DNA from 3 places in the Kutzneria sp. NPDC052558 genome. Region 3 is predicted to be linked to each of the others. Evidence: riboswitches for the same ligand, from Rfam matches in the RefSeq annotation. Region 3 holds a riboswitch; each other region holds the start of a gene.
The links. Region 3 has a riboswitch for S-adenosylmethionine ahead of ACIG5F_RS30185 (aminotransferase class V-fold PLP-dependent enzyme). Riboswitches for the same ligand answer to the same signal wherever they lie in the genome.

Region 1 (4,864 bases), on a different contig from region 3:
TTCCCCTCTGGATGGCTGACTGGGCCGGAGCAGCCGAGGTGGGCATGAAACGCGAGGACGAGGTCGTCGAACACGTCTCAGCGATCGTCGAGGACGTCTTCGACCGGCTGAAGCCGGTGCTGGTGGCGGTGGAGTCGCTGCTGGCGGACGTGGCGGAGGTCCGGGCCCGCGACCTGGACCGGGTGCGGCCGCAGGTGATCGAGGCGCTGGGCGGCCTGGTGGTCGGGGCGGGCTATGTGGCGGCGCCGCACGTGCTGGCCGACCAGGAGTACGGGTTCGAGTGGTGGACGGGCACGGGCCCGCAGCCGGAGCAGCTGTTCATCAGCCTGGAGCCGGGCAGCGCCAACTTCCTGGACTACACAAGGCAGTCCTGGTTCACGGTGTCGAGGGACACGGGCCGCCGGCACGTGAACGGACCGTACGTGGACTACCTCTGCACGGACGAGTACACGCTGACGTTCACGGTCCCGGCGCGGCGGAACGGGGCGTTCGCGGGGGTGGTGGGCGCCGACGTGTACGTCCGGGAGTTCGAGCATGTGCTGCAACCGAAGCTGCGCCACCTGGGATCGCGAGCGGCGCTCGTGAACGCGCAGGGCCGGGTGATCGTCTCCAACAGCGCGCGGCTGCCGACGGGCTCGCTGATGCGGGAGGCGGACGTGCCGGCCTGGTGGAACGCCGGCGCGCAGACGCGCGCCGGCGTTCGCCGCTGTGGGGATGCCCCGATCGTGCTGGTAATACCCTAGAACGGGAAGCCTCTTACAGGCCGAGGGCCTCGGTCACGGCGGCGGCGTTCGGCGGCACGACGGCCTTGGGGCCGATGCGGTCGGCGACGGCGTCGAGCGTCTTGAGACCGTCGCCGGTGATGAGCAGGACGGTGTCGGCGTCGGGGTCGAGCCGGCCGCTCTCGACGAGCTTCTTGGCGGTCGCCACGGTCACGCCGCCGGCGGTCTCGCAGAAGATGCCCTCGGTCCGGGCCAGCAGCCGGATGCCCTCGACGACCTCCTCGTCGGTGACGTCCTCGACGGCGCCGCCGGTGCGGCGCACGGTGTCCAGCACGTACGGACCGTCGGCGGGGGCGCCGATGGCCAGCGACCGGGCGATGGTGTCGGGCCGGACCGGCGACACGACGTCGGTGCCGGCCTTGTAGGCGGCGGACACCGGGGAGCAGCCGGTGGCCTGGGCGCCGAACACCCGGTACGGGGTGGCGTCGACAAGGCCGAGCTCGCCGAGCTCGCGGAAACCCTTGTCCACCTTGGTCAACTGCGAGCCGGAGGCGACCGGCACCACGATCTGGCCGGGCAGCCGCCAGCCGAGCTGCTCGGCGACCTCGTAGGCCAGGGTCTTGGAGCCCTCGGCGTAGTACGGGCGGACGTTGACGTTCACGAACGCCCAGTCCTCGTGCTCGGCGGCGAGCTGGGTGGCCAGCCGGTTCACGTCGTCGTAGTTGCCGTCGACGGCGATCAGGGCCCCGTCGTAGACGGCGGTGGTGAGGATCTTGGCCTGCTCCAGCGAGGACGGGATCAGCACGACCGACTCCCAGCCGGCGCGGGCGGCCGCGGCGGCCACGGCGTTGGCCAGGTTGCCGGTGGAGGGGCAGGCCAGCACCTTGAAGCCGAGTTGCCGGGCGGCGGCAAGGGCCACGGCCACGACGCGGTCCTTGAACGAGTGCGTGGGGTTGCCGGTGTCGTCCTTCACCCACAGGTTGCGCACGCCGAGCGCGGCGCCGAGGCGGTCGGCCTTGACCAGGCGGGTCAGGCCGGGCTCGGTGTTGGGGAAGCTCTGCACGTCGGTCGGCACCGGCAGCAGGTCGCGGTAGCGCCAGATCGACTTGGGGCCGGCCTCGATGCTCTCGCGGGTGACGCGGCCGAAGTCGTAGGCGACTTCAAGGGGGCCGAAACACTCGCTACAGGCGAATTCCGCGGCCAGCGGGATCTGGTGTCCGCACTCGCGGCAGCTCAGGGCGCGCGCGGGCCCGAGGTTGAACGCGGCGGTGGTGCGGGCGTCGACAGTCGAGGTCATGGGAGGTGTCTCCTCATCTTTCCCACGTGTGGGTCGGAATTGGCACCGTGATCGACACATGAAGACGTGTGTCGCCGGTTGCCGGGGCTTCAACGGGCCGTTCCCTCTGCCCCTCTGGATGAGCGGTGTTCAGTTGTGACTCGCACGGTACGGCACCGCAACCTGCGTACGCCAGTTGGCCGCCCAGCATGCGGGAGCCGATGGGCTGTCAGGGGGACGTGGAAGGATGGCCCCGTGAGTGCCGCCCCCGATCCGCTGCTGCTCGTGCTCGGCGATGAGGAAGTGCTGGTGGAGCGGGCCGTGCGGACCGCGCTGGCCACGGCCCGCCAGGCCGACGCGTCGGCCGATCTGACGCGGGTCCGGGTGACTGACCTCACCCCGCCCGAGCTGGCCGAACTGCTCAGCCCCTCGCTGTTCGCGGAGGGCAGGGTGGTGGTGCTGGAGGGCGCGCAGGAGGTCGGCAAGGAGATCGCCGAGGCGGTCCTGTCCTACGCCAAGGAGCCGGCCGACGGCATCGTGCTGATCGTGCTGCACACCGGCGGCGGCCGGGCCAAGGTGGCCAAGGACCTGCCGGGCGCGCTGAAGAAGGCCGGCGCGACGGTGGTGGAGTGCGCCAAGATCACCAAGCCGGCCGACCGGGACGCGTTCGTGCGCGACGAGGTGCGGCGGGCCGGCGGCAAGATCGATCCGGCCGGGCTGGCGGCGCTGGTCGAGACCGTGGGCACCGACCTGCGGGAGCTGGCCTCGGCCGCCTCGCAGCTGGTCTCCGACAACGACGGCCGGGTGGACGAGGCGGCGGTGCGCCGCTACCACCAGGGCAAGGCCGAGGTGACCGGTTTCGCCGTGGCCGACCTGGCGGTGGTGGGGGACCGGGCCGGCGCGATGGAGGCGCTGCGCTGGGCCATGCAGCTCGGCGTGCCGCACGTGCTGGTGGCCGACGCGCTGGCCGAGGGCGTGCGCACGGTGGCCAAGGTGGCCTCGGCCGGCCGGGGCGACCCGTTCCGGATGGCCGGCGACCTGGGCATGCCGCCGTGGAAGGTGAAGCGGGCGCAGGGCCAGGCCCGTGGCTGGACGCCGGCCGGGCTGGCCGACGCGATGCAGGTCGTGGCGGCGCTCAACGCCGACGTGAAGGGTGTCGCCGCCGACGCGGACTATGCGCTGGAACGGGCCGTGCTCAGGGTGGTCGCCGCCCATCAGATGGGCTGAATCCCGAATTCGCCGCTAGGCTCAACGGGGCAATAAACGATCCCGCGAATGGCTGCCCGATCGGGCAGTCTGCCACGTCACGGCCCGTTACGGGCGATCTCGGGCGTAGGGTCGGGTTGTCGGCACGGAGTGGCCGGAATTGGGTTCTTGGGGGCGGTTCGTGCCGTGATGAGGGGGCGTTCGAGCAGTCCGTCGCGGGTATGTGACGGACTCTCATAGCATTTCGCGGCTTTGTGAGCCGATAGCTACATGCACGCGCAGTAATCGTACGCAGTGAACTCTCGAGGCCCCGGTGGTCCGTCTGGGGGAGAAGTGTGCCGGGCGGGGGGCCGCGACCGTGGATCGAGGTCGAATGCGCAAGCTCTTACCTTTGTTGTCAGCGTTGTTCATGCTCGTGGCCGTCGCCCAGACGGCGTCCGCGCAGACCGCGCCGACGCCGACGGCGGCGTCCGGATCGGGCTGGCGGGTGGTGGACGGCCAGCCGGCCTGGACCTCGCCGACGCCGCTGACCGGCGACGCGGCGGTGGAGTTCTGGTCGGACGGCCAGCTTCTCGGCCGGGCCCGCTCCTCCGCGGACAGCCGCACCTTCTCCTTTCCCGGCACGAACTTGGGCGACCTCAGCAAGATCGAGGTCCGGGCCGGCGGCCGGCGGCTGGACGCCCCGGAGAAAACGACCTTCGGGCCCCAGCGGACTCCGTCCGCCCTGCCCCCGCTTCAGCCGGCGGGCGCGGTGGATCCGGGAGCCCCGGGCCAGTACCAGACCGTGACCGGTGAATATGAGCTCGACTCGGTCAAGCTGCCGGGTTACGCGCAGCCGATCGAGATGAAGGCCGTCGTGGTGGGGCCGCGCGACGCCCCGGGCAACCGCCCGCTGGTGCTGTTCCTGCACGGCCGCCACGGCACCTGCTACGACCCGACCAACGTCGACAACCAGCCCTTCACCTGGCCCTGCCCGGCGGGCACGCTGTCGATCCCGAGCTACCGGGGCTACCTGCAGACCCAGCAGCTGCTGGCGTCGCAGGGCTACGACACGGTCTCCATCTCGGCCAACGGCATCAACGCCCAGGACGCCTTGACCACGGACGCGGGCGCGCAGGCCCGCTCGACCCTGGTCCGGCTGCACCTGGCGCACTGGGCGGACTGGGCCGGCGCGGGTCGCGGCTCGGCCCCGCAGATCGTGCAGGACGCCCCGGTCGCCGACATGTCCAAGGTCCTGCTGGTCGGGCACTCGCGCGGTGGCGAGGGCGTCAACCAGGCGGCGCTGGACAGTCTGGCCCCGCCGCCGTACGACACGGGCTACTCGGGCCCGGTGCGCTGGACCATCCGCGGCGACGTGTTCATCGCGCCGACCATCTTCGGCCAGAACCCGACCCCGGACGTGCCGTCGGTGACCTTCCTACCGGCGTGCGACGGTGACGTGTCCAACCTCCAGGGGCAGCAGTACATCGACTCGGCACGGGGCGTGAGCCGGGGCAGGGCCCTGCACAGCGCCCTGTACGTGGCCGGTGCGAACCACAACTTCTTCAACTCGGAGTGGACGCCGGGCGTGGCCGTGGCGCCGGCCATCGACGACTACTTCGCCGGCGGCGACCCGAATCCGCTGTGCGACCCGGGACAGCCGGCCCGGCTGACCGGCACC
Region 2 (4,864 bases), on a different contig from region 3:
GGGGAGTTGAGCAGCTCGGCCAGCTCCTTGATCCGCTTGTCACCGGCGAGTTCGGGACGCGTGACCAGGCCGTTCGCGTTCGGGTTGCCCTGGGCCTTCTCGATCAGCAGCGCCGTCTTGGTGTCCAGGCCGGCCGACAGCGCGTAGTTGCCGTTCACGATCGAGGCGTCGGTGTCGTCCAGGCTGCGCGGCAGCTGCGCCGCCTCCAGCTCCACGAACTGAAGGTGCTTCGGGTTGTCGGCGATGTCCCGCGGCGTGGCCGTGGTCTCGGCGCCGGCCTTCAGCTTGAGCAGTCCGTTGTCGGCGAGCAGCTTGAACGCCCGCGCCTCGTTGCTGGTGTCGTTGGGCACGCCGATCTTGGCGCCGTCGGGCAGGTCGGCCGCCTTCTGCGTCTTCTTCGAGTACAGCCCGAGCGGCTCCAGGTGCACCGCGGTGACCCAGGTCAGCTGGGCGCCGTGGCTCTGCTCGAAGTCGGCCAGGTAGGGCTGGTGCTGGAAGTAGTTGGCGTCCAGCGACTTGTCCACCAGCGAGGTGTTCGGCGTGACGTAGTCGGTGAACTCCTTGACCTGGATCTTCAGGCCCTTGGCCGGCGCCAGCTGGTCGGCGACGTAGGAGAGGATCTGGCCGTGCGGGGTGGGGCTGACACCGACGACCAGCGGGGCGTTCGGGTCGGCGGCCGCGCCGCCGCCGTTGCCGCAGGCGGCCGCGGTGACCGTCACGAGGGCAGCGAGGAGCGCAACACGGAGCTTCATGGGACTGTGGTTCCTTCGGATTTCAGGCGGTGACGCGCCGGCGGCGGTCGATCAGCCGCGAGGACACGTCGAACAGCAGTTGGATGAGCATGGCCAGGGCGCCCAGCACGATGACCGTGGACCAGAGCACCCGGTCGTCGTAGCGCTGGTAGCCGTAGCGGATGGCGAGGTCGCCCAGGCCTTCCCCGCCGACCACCCCGGCCATGGCCGAGAAGCCGACGAGGGTGACGGCAGTGACGCCGACCGCGGACACCAGCGCCGGGGCGGATTCGCCCAGCAGCACCGATCGCACGATCCGGGTCCGGGTGGCGCCGGTGGTGATGGCCGCCTCGACGACGCTCGCGTCCACCTCACGCAGCGCGGACTGGACGAGCCGGCCGAGGAACGGCACCGCCCCGATGGCCAGCGGCACGATCGCCGCGGTCGGGCCGATCGAGGTGCCGATCAGCGGGCGGGTGACAACTTGTTGCAGCAGCACGATGAGCACGATGAACGGCAGCGATCTGCCGAAGTCCACCACGGTGCCCAGGACCCGGTGCAGCGCCGGAACGGGCCGCAGCCCGCCCGGCGCCGTCACGTGCAGCAGCACGCCCAGCGGGATCCCGAACACCGTGGCGAACAACGTCGCCACGCCGACCATGTAGAGCGTCTGGCCGAGCGCGGGGTGAAGCAGGTCGAACACATCGGACCACGGAGTGGTCGGTCTCACGCAGCGACTCCCTGCGGGCCCTTCTGGGCCCGTCGAACGAGGGCGCCGGCCTCGGAGATCCACTCCAGCGCGGAGTCGGCCCGCTCGCCGGTCAGACCCAGGCGGAACCGGGCCACCGGGGTCTCGCCAAGCCGGGTCAGTCCGCCGCCGAGCACGGCGAGGTCGACGCCGAACCGGTTGGACGCCTCCGGCAGCAGCGCGCCCACCGCGGCGAAGCCGACCAGCACCACGTCCGCGATCCGGTCGTGGTTGCCGGCGATGCCGTCGGTCTGGTCGAGCGCGGGCAGCAGCGCGTTGGCGGTGCGACTGTCCACATCGGACACCAGGTCGAGCAGCCTGCCGTTCTCCACGATCCGGCCGCCGTCCAGCAGCGCCACGTCGTCGCAGATCCGGCGGACCACCGCCATGTCATGTGTGACAACAACAACCGTGACTCCGAGCTCGGCTCGGGCCCGGTCGAGAACCGTGAGCACGGAACCGGTGGTCTCCGGGTCCAATGCCGAGGTGGGCTCATCAGCCAGCAGGACCGCCGGGTTCGCCGCCAGGGCGCGGGCCACCGCGATGCGCTGACGCTGGCCGCCGGAGAGCTGGTCCGGGTACGAGGCCGCCTTGTCGGTCAGGCCGACCAGGTCCAGCAGCTCGCCCACGCGGCGGCGCCGGGTCGGGCCGTCGACGCCCGCGGTTTCCAGCGGCAGCGCCACATTGCCAGCCGCCGTGCGCTGCCGGAGCAGCGAATCCCCTTGCGGGACAACACCTATCTGCCGGCGAGCCGCGCGCAGGCGGCTGCCGTCCAGCGTGACGAGGTCCGTTCCGTCGACCCTGATCGCCCCGCTGTCCGGGCGCTCCAGCAGGGCGATGCAGCGGGCCAGGGTCGACTTGCCGGAGCCGCTCGGGCCCACGACGCCGCAGACCGCGCCCGCCTGAACCTCGAGAGTGACGCCGTCCAGGGCGCGCACGGCGCCGCCACGGGCGGGGAAGGACTTGACCAGATTGTCGACAGTGATCACTGTTTGCTCCACGGCACGCGCGACCCCGCGCGCTGATGGCGCGCGAGAGCCGTCCTTTTTGGACCGTCCTATGCGGACGAGACGATGAGGGTGAACCGACAGCAGGCGGCGGTAGGTGTTACCGGCCGACCCGACAGCCCGTCGCGGTGCGGCGGCACTGATCGACAACTCGACGGCGGGTGAGCAGCAGAGCTGCGCACACTCGGGCGAGGTCCATGACGTCCTCCATCGGTCCTGGCGGTAGCACCTGCCCGGGGTCGGGTGGTTGCTGCGGCTTCGTCGATCCAGGTCTCTCGGCCGCTCGGGATGGATGCAAGTAGCAGTACACCTGACCGGTATGTGGAAAAGCAAGCCATCACTAGCAAGACCCAAGGATCGTTCGGTAAGTCACACCGATGCCCGATGATCCGTCGCTCCCAGACCTATCGCACAGTAGGTTCCTCGGCACACCCAGTTATCCACAGCCCCCTGAGTTGTCCACAGGCTGGACACTTTCCCGCTCTCCGACCCCTTGCCTCGATACGCTGGGCACGGGGCCGGCCCCCAGGGTTGGGCGGGGGTTTGGGGTAGGTGGGTCAACGTCGAGTGACGGCCTGAGCTGCGCAAACCTTGGAGTGGGGCTCGCCGAGCGAGGCGGCGGCGAGCCGGGGAAGCCAGAGGTCACGGGGCCGCGGGAAGAAGAGCGGCGGGGTGGGCGTTGGTCCAAGGCGTGGGGGAACTACGCCGCCGCGGCGGCTTCGGCGAGGCGGGTGAAGTCGGCAATGCCGAGCTGCTCGCCACGCAGGGTGGGATCGATGCCGGCGGAGAGCAGGAGCTCGCCGGCGCGGGCGGGCGAGCCGGCCCAGGTGGCCAGCGCGGCCCGAAGGGTCTTGCGGCGTTGCGCGAAGGCGGCGTCGACCAGGGCAAACAGGGCTTCGCGGGAGACGGTTGAGGACGGCGGCTCGCGGCGGGTGAAGGCGACGAGGGCGGAGTCGACGTTGGGCACGGGCCAGAACACGGAGCGGGGCACGGGGCCGGCGCGGCGGGCGTCGGCGTACCAGGCGAGCTTGACGCTGGGCACGCCGTAGACCCGGCTGCCGGGGCCGGCGGCCATGCGGTCGGCGACCTCGGACTGCACCATGACGAGCCCGGACCGAAGGGACGGCAGCTCGGCGAGCAGGTGCAGCACGATGGGCACCGACACGTTGTACGGCAGGTTGGCGACCAGGGCGGTCGGCGCGAGGCCGATCTCGGCGGCGGTGACCCGCATGGCGTCGGCGCCGACGACGGTGAGCCGGGAGGCGGCGTCACCGGCGAACTCGGCGGCGGTCAGCGGCAGCCGAGCGGCCAGCACGGGATCGATCTCGACGGCGACGACGGCCTTGCACGCCGGCAGCAGCGCCAGGGTCAGGGACCCGAGCCCGGGGCCGACCTCGAGGACCACGTCGTCCTGGGTGACCCCGGAGGCGGCGACGATGCGCCGCACGGTGTTGGTGTCGTGCACGAAGTTCTGGCCCAGCTTCTTGGTCGGACGGACGTCCAACTCTTTGGCCAGGGCGCGGACCTCGACGGGTCCCAGAAGATCGGGCACGAAGCGGGATTCTAGGCTCAGACGAGACCGAGCTTGTACGCGCACTCCCACGGGGTGAGGCCACGCGCGGCCCGCACCTTGTTGGCGATGGCGATCTGCTGCTCACGGGTGGCCAGGTCGGCGCGGGGGGCGTACACGCCGCCGCCGTTGGAGGTCCAGGTCGGGATGTCGAACTGGAGACCGCCGTAGTAGCCGTTGCCGGTGTTGATGTGCCAGTTGCCGCTGGACTCGCACTGGGCGATCTTGTCCCAGACGGCGTCGCCGGGCAGCGGCTTGGTGCCGTTCTTGACGACCTTGGGCTTCATCGGCGTCAGGATCTGCACGCCGATCTGCTGCTTGTCGGTCTGCTTGCCGTTGTGCATGGTGACCCGGTAGGTCACGGTCTGCTTGCCCACCACGCCCGGGTCCATGACCTGGGTGTCGCCCGAGTTCATGGTCGGGTCGTTGATGATCTGGGTGGTCGGCTGGATGTCCTGGTTCTCCTGGACCACCGTGACGCCGTTGCGGCTGACGGAGATCTGCGCGCCGCTGGACAGCTTGGTGTCGGCGGCCGGCGCGACGTTGTCGTCGGCGCCGAGGGAGATGTTCAGGGACTTGAGCAGCTCCTGGATGGTCACCGCGTAGGTGGTGAGCTGCTTGGGGGCGTTGCCGCCGTCGCTGATGGTGACCGTCTTGGCCGTCTTGATGTCGATGGCCATGCCGGACAGCGGGATCTGCTTGGACGGGTCGACCGAGAGCTTGGCGTTGTCGGTCTTGACGCCCATCTCGCGCAGCGCGTCGCCCACGGTCTGGGCCTTGACCCACTGGGTCTGCTGCACGCCATCGA
Region 3 (4,864 bases):
CGCACCGGTCCGACACGCTCTCGTTCGCCGAGGGCCTTGGCTGGCTGGCCCAGATCGGCCTTTTCGTCTTACTCGGCCTGTTCGCCTCGCCGCACCGGCTGGTCAGCGCCCTGATCCCGGCCCTGGTCGCCGGGGCGGTCCTGCTGCTGCTGGCCCGGCCGCTGTCGGTGCTGCTGTCCATGACCCCGTTCAGGATCAAGTGGCGGGAGCAGGTCTTCCTGTCCTGGTCCGGGCTTCGCGGCGCCGTGCCCATCGTGCTGGCCCTGATCCCGCTGACCAACGGCGTTCCCGGCGCGCAGCACCTGGTCGACGTGGTCTTCGTGCTCGTGGTCGTGCTGACCCTGGTGCAGGGCGGGACCCTGCCGCTGATCGGCCGCTGGCTGGGGCTGATCAAGGGGTCCACCGACGCCCAGGAGATCGAGGTCGACTCGGCCCCGCTGGACACCCTCGGGGCCGAACTGCTCCAGGTGAAGGTGCAGGCCGGCTCCAAGCTGCACGGCGTCTACCTGTCCGAGCTGCGGCTGCCGACCGGGGCCTCGATCAGCCTCATCGTGCGCGGCGAGGCCGGCTTCACCCCCACCTCCACCACCCGGCTTCAGGAGGACGATCAGCTGCTGGTGGTGGCCACCGAAACCGCCCGCGACGCCGCGGAGCGAAGAATCAGGGCGGTGGACCGCGCCGGCCGGTTCGCCAAGTGGAAGGGCGAGTCCGGCACCGACTGAGGTGGAACGGCCGGTGGAGCCGGGGCGACGAGGTCACGCTGCCGACAAAATCCTTGAGCGGCACCGTGTTCAGCATCGCCCTCGGTGGACCTGGACGTCGACCGGGTTGTCGCCGGCCCGGACGCTGCCTTCAGCGAGGCGGACCGGGGCCATGAGCAGCCGGGGGTGGACTACCGGCCGCCGTGTGGCTGACTCAGCTCAGGGTGCCGGCGAACAACGCCCTGTGCACGGCCAGGTAGGCCGGGCACGGGAAGGTCGGGCGGGGCTGCCACCAGTGGTCGGGGCGGCAGGCGCCGCAGCGGCCGTGCTGGTCGGGGGAGTGCTCGCTGAGCAGGGTCGCCACGGCGTCGACGACGCGCGGGAGCTGCCGGCGGGTGACGCTGCTGACCAGGCCGTCGTCCGGGTCCCGGGCGAGATCGGCCAGCATCGCCAGATGCCGGTTGAGCTCGTCGTCGAGCTCGCGGAACATGACTACCTCCGAGCGGTTCGGCCACACCTGGTGCGTGGCCGAGTCTGCGCCGGTGCGGCCGGGAAAAGACCGGCCCGTCACCCCACCGGGAACGAAATCACTCGTTAGTGAGCCCTCTCACGATGTGGAAGGACCCTCGACTCGGCCGCACACCGTCGGTTACGGTGGTCCCCGTTAGGTCATGAGTGCCAGCGTCAAGCCCCGGCTAGCTGGCCGGCAACCCTCCTCCGCGGTGGGGTGCCCCGGGTGAGGACCAGGCCCGTCGCACACGGCGACCGGGCAAGCGCGGACCCACTCCAGGCGGGTCCCTGACCCGAGGAGCACCCCTGTGACCATCGCGATCCCGCCGGCCCGCAACACCACCGACATCCCCACCGTGCCCGCCGTCGTGGGCGCCCGCCTGTCGGTGCCGCTGGTGACCGGGGAGCGCATCCAGTACGCCAACCTCGACCACGCGGCCAGCGCGCCCTGTCTGGAACAGGTCCGCGACGCGGTCGACGAGCTGCTGCCCTGGTACGCGAGTGTCCACCGTGGCGCGGGTTTCGCCTCGCAGGTGTCCACAAAGGTCTATGAGCAGGCGCGGGACACGTTGCGGCGCTTCGTGGGCGCGCGCTCCTCGGACACGGTCGTGTTCACCCGCAACACCACCGACTCGCTCAACCTTCTCGCGAAGTCGTTGCCGCGCCGCACTTCCGTGGTGCTGTTCGACACCGAGCACCACGCGGCGCTGCTGCCGTGGCGTGGCCCGAACGTGCGCCGCGTGCAGACGCCCGAGTCGACGGCCGCGGCCGTGCCGGCGCTGGAGGCGGCGCTGAAGCTGTGCCCGGAGGGCCCGCGGCTGGTGGTCGTCACCGGTGCGTCCAATGTGACCGGTGAGCTGTGGCCGGTGGCCGAACTCGCGGCCGTGGCCCGCCGCTTCGGCGCGCGCATCGTGCTCGACGCCGCGCAGCTGGCGCCGCACCGCCCCGTGGACATCAAGGCCCTGGACGTCGATTACGTGGTGCTGTCCGGCCACAAGCTCTACGCCCCCTACGGCGCGGGTGCGCTCATCGGCCGCGCCGACTGGCTGGAGGCGGCCGAGCCGTACCTGGTCGGCGGTGGCGCCACCAAGAACGTCGTGGACTGGGGCGACCACCTGGGCGTGTCGTGGTCCGCGGTGCCGGAGCGGCACGAGGCCGGCTCGCCCAACGTGGTCGGCGTGCACGCGCTGGCCGCCGCCTGCGACACCATCACCCGTCACGGCTGGGACCGCATCGTCGGGCACGAGCAGGCGCTGCTGACCCGCCTGCGCGAGGGCCTGCGCACCGTGCCCGGCCTGCACGAGCTGAGCATCTTCCCCGGCTCGGACCGGGTCGGCGTCGTCAGCTTCACCATCCACGGCCACGAGGCCGGCCTCATCGCCGCCGCGCTCTCCGCGGAGTACGGCATCGGCGTGCGTGACGGCGCGTTCTGCGCGCACGTGGCCACCCGCCGCCTGCTGGGCCGCGTCGACGCCACCGAGCAGCGCGCCCTGCGCGCCAGCCTCGGCCTCGGCAGCACCACCGAGCACGTGGACCGCCTCGTCGGCGCCCTGCGCAAGCTGGTCACCGAGGGGCCGAAGTGGACATACGTGCAGCAGGACGGCCGCTGGGCGCCGGCCGACGACAACCGCCCGCTGCCGCCGTTCGTCGCCGCCTGAGGTGCGAATTTGAGCTGGTCCGCGGCTGAGGGACAATGGGTGGCGTGAGCACCGAGCCCAACACCGAACCGGTCGCGGCGCAGCGGCTGCTGCCCCGCCGGATCGGCCTGCTGGTGACGGCCGCCGTCGTGGCGCTGGCGCTGGACATCGTCACCAAGGCCCTGGTCGTGGCCAACCTGGAGGGCAAGCCGCCGGTGTCGCTGGCCGGCGGCCTGGTCTACCTGGACGTCATCCGCAACCCGTACGCCGCGTTCTCGCTCGGCGTCACCGGCATGACCTGGGTGTTCAGCGTGATCTGCGTCGGCGTGCTGGCCGCGATCATCTGGGTGGCGCCGCGGCTTCGCTCGCGGGGCTGGGCCGTCGGGCTCGGCTTCGTGTTCGGCGGCGCGCTGGGCAACCTGCTGGACCGCATCTTCCGCGCCCCCGGCGCGCTCCAGGGGCACGTCGTCGACTTCATCTCCGTGTTCGGGCCGAACGCCCAGTACTTCCCCGTGTTCAACTTCGCCGACTCGGCGATCTGCGTGGGCGGCGCGCTGATCGTGCTGATGGCGATCCTGGGCCGGGACTACGACGGTCGCTCGACGCGGGAGGCCAAGACCAGTGAGTGACCTGCGCGAGCTGCCCGTGCCCGACGGTCTCGACGGCATGCGTGTGGACGCCGGCCTGTCCAAGCTGCTCGGGCTGTCCCGCACCACCGTCGCCACGCTGGCCGACTCCGGCGACGTCGTCGTCGACGGCCGCGCCGTCGGCAAGTCCGACCGGCTCATCGCCGGCGCCTGGCTGGAGGTGACGCTGCCCGCGCCCGCGCAGCCCGTCACCGTGCAGGCCGTGCCGGTCGAAGGATTGGTCATCCTGCACGAGGACGACGACGTCGTGGTCGTCGACAAGCCCGTCGGCGTCGCCGTGCACCCCAGCCCCGGCTGGACCGGCCCCACCGTCGTCGGCGGCCTCGCCGCCGCCGGCATCCGGATCTCCACCTCCGGCGCCGCCGAGCGGCAGGGCGTCGTGCACCGCCTCGACGCCGGCACCACCGGCGTGATGGTCGTGGCCAAGAGCGAGCACGCCTACACCGTGCTCAAGCGGGCGTTCAAGGAACGCACCGTGGACAAGGTCTACCACGCCCTCGTGCAGGGGCACCCCGATCCCACGCGCGGCACCATCGACGCGCCCATCGACCGGCACCCCAAGCACGACTACAAGTGGGCCGTCGTCGCCGGCGGCCGTCCCAGCGTCACCCACTACGAGATGCTGGAGGCCTTCCGCGCCGCCTCGCTGCTCGAGGTGCACCTGGAGACCGGCCGCACCCACCAGATCCGCGTGCACTTCTCCGCCCTGCGCCACCCGTGCGTCGGCGACCTCACGTACGGGGCCGACCCCGTGCTGGCCAAGCGCCTCGATCTGACCCGGCAATGGCTACAGGCCAAGACCCTGTCGTTCCACCACCCCGCCGACGGCGAATGGGTGACCTTCGAGAGCCAGTACCCGGACGACCTCCGCATCGCCCTCGACCGCATCCGCGCCGAAAGCTGACCTCCACCTCTTTCGCCACATGCGCTTCCTACTTGGCACCTGAACCCACATGGGAAGCGCATGTGGCAATCCCCCCGGTTGTACGCCACATGCGCTTCCTACTTGGCGTCTGATGCCACATGGGAAGCGCATGTGGAAAAAACTGGGGGGTGGGTGGGCGGCGAGGTGCGGGGGAGCTAGACCTCGATCTCCCAGGTGAGGGAATGGGCGGGGTCGTCGGGGCGGGGGCTCCAGCGGACCGAGGTGAGGTCGGTGGAGTCGGGCAGCACGTAGACGGTGTGGCCGCCGGCGGTCTCGCCGGGCTGCACGCCGATGCGGTGCGGGGGCCGGGAGGACAGCGACACGGGGGCCTTGGACACCGTCTGACCGTCGGCGGCGACCAGGAGCAGGTACAGGTCGGGCAGCGAGGAGAAGGGCACGGTGCCGCGGTTGGTCAGCTCGGTGTGCACGACCACGGCCCGCTCG

Region 1: another riboswitch for S-adenosylmethionine. It lies ahead of thrC (threonine synthase); the one in region 3 lies ahead of ACIG5F_RS30185 (aminotransferase class V-fold PLP-dependent enzyme).
Region 2: another riboswitch for S-adenosylmethionine. It lies ahead of ACIG5F_RS34365 (methionine ABC transporter ATP-binding protein); the one in region 3 lies ahead of ACIG5F_RS30185 (aminotransferase class V-fold PLP-dependent enzyme).

Annotation. Positions count from the first base shown of each region.
Region 1 is NZ_JBIUAG010000002.1:86,018-90,881, reverse strand. It holds gene ACIG5F_RS03410 (cache domain-containing protein) at 12-743, shown strand; gene thrC (threonine synthase) at 757-2,019, opposite strand; SAM riboswitch class I at 2,030-2,144, opposite strand; gene holA (DNA polymerase III subunit delta) at 2,254-3,225, shown strand; gene ACIG5F_RS03395 (hypothetical protein) at 3,578-4,864, shown strand, end outside.
Region 2 is NZ_JBIUAG010000024.1:74,842-79,705, reverse strand. It holds gene ACIG5F_RS34375 (MetQ/NlpA family ABC transporter substrate-binding protein) at 1-752, opposite strand, end outside; gene ACIG5F_RS34370 (methionine ABC transporter permease) at 775-1,461, opposite strand; gene ACIG5F_RS34365 (methionine ABC transporter ATP-binding protein) at 1,458-2,468, opposite strand; SAM riboswitch class I at 2,691-2,781, opposite strand; gene rsmA (16S rRNA (adenine(1518)-N(6)/adenine(1519)-N(6))-dimethyltransferase RsmA) at 3,187-4,038, opposite strand; gene ACIG5F_RS34355 (ubiquitin-like domain-containing protein) at 4,056-4,864, opposite strand, start outside.
Region 3 is NZ_JBIUAG010000019.1:68,188-73,051, forward strand. It holds gene ACIG5F_RS30175 (potassium/proton antiporter) at 1-722, shown strand, start outside; gene ACIG5F_RS30180 (hypothetical protein) at 916-1,191, opposite strand; SAM riboswitch class IV at 1,369-1,483, shown strand; gene ACIG5F_RS30185 (aminotransferase class V-fold PLP-dependent enzyme) at 1,520-2,869, shown strand; gene lspA (signal peptidase II) at 2,905-3,477, shown strand; gene ACIG5F_RS30195 (RluA family pseudouridine synthase) at 3,515-4,399, shown strand; gene ACIG5F_RS30200 (AsnC family protein) at 4,576-4,864, opposite strand, start outside.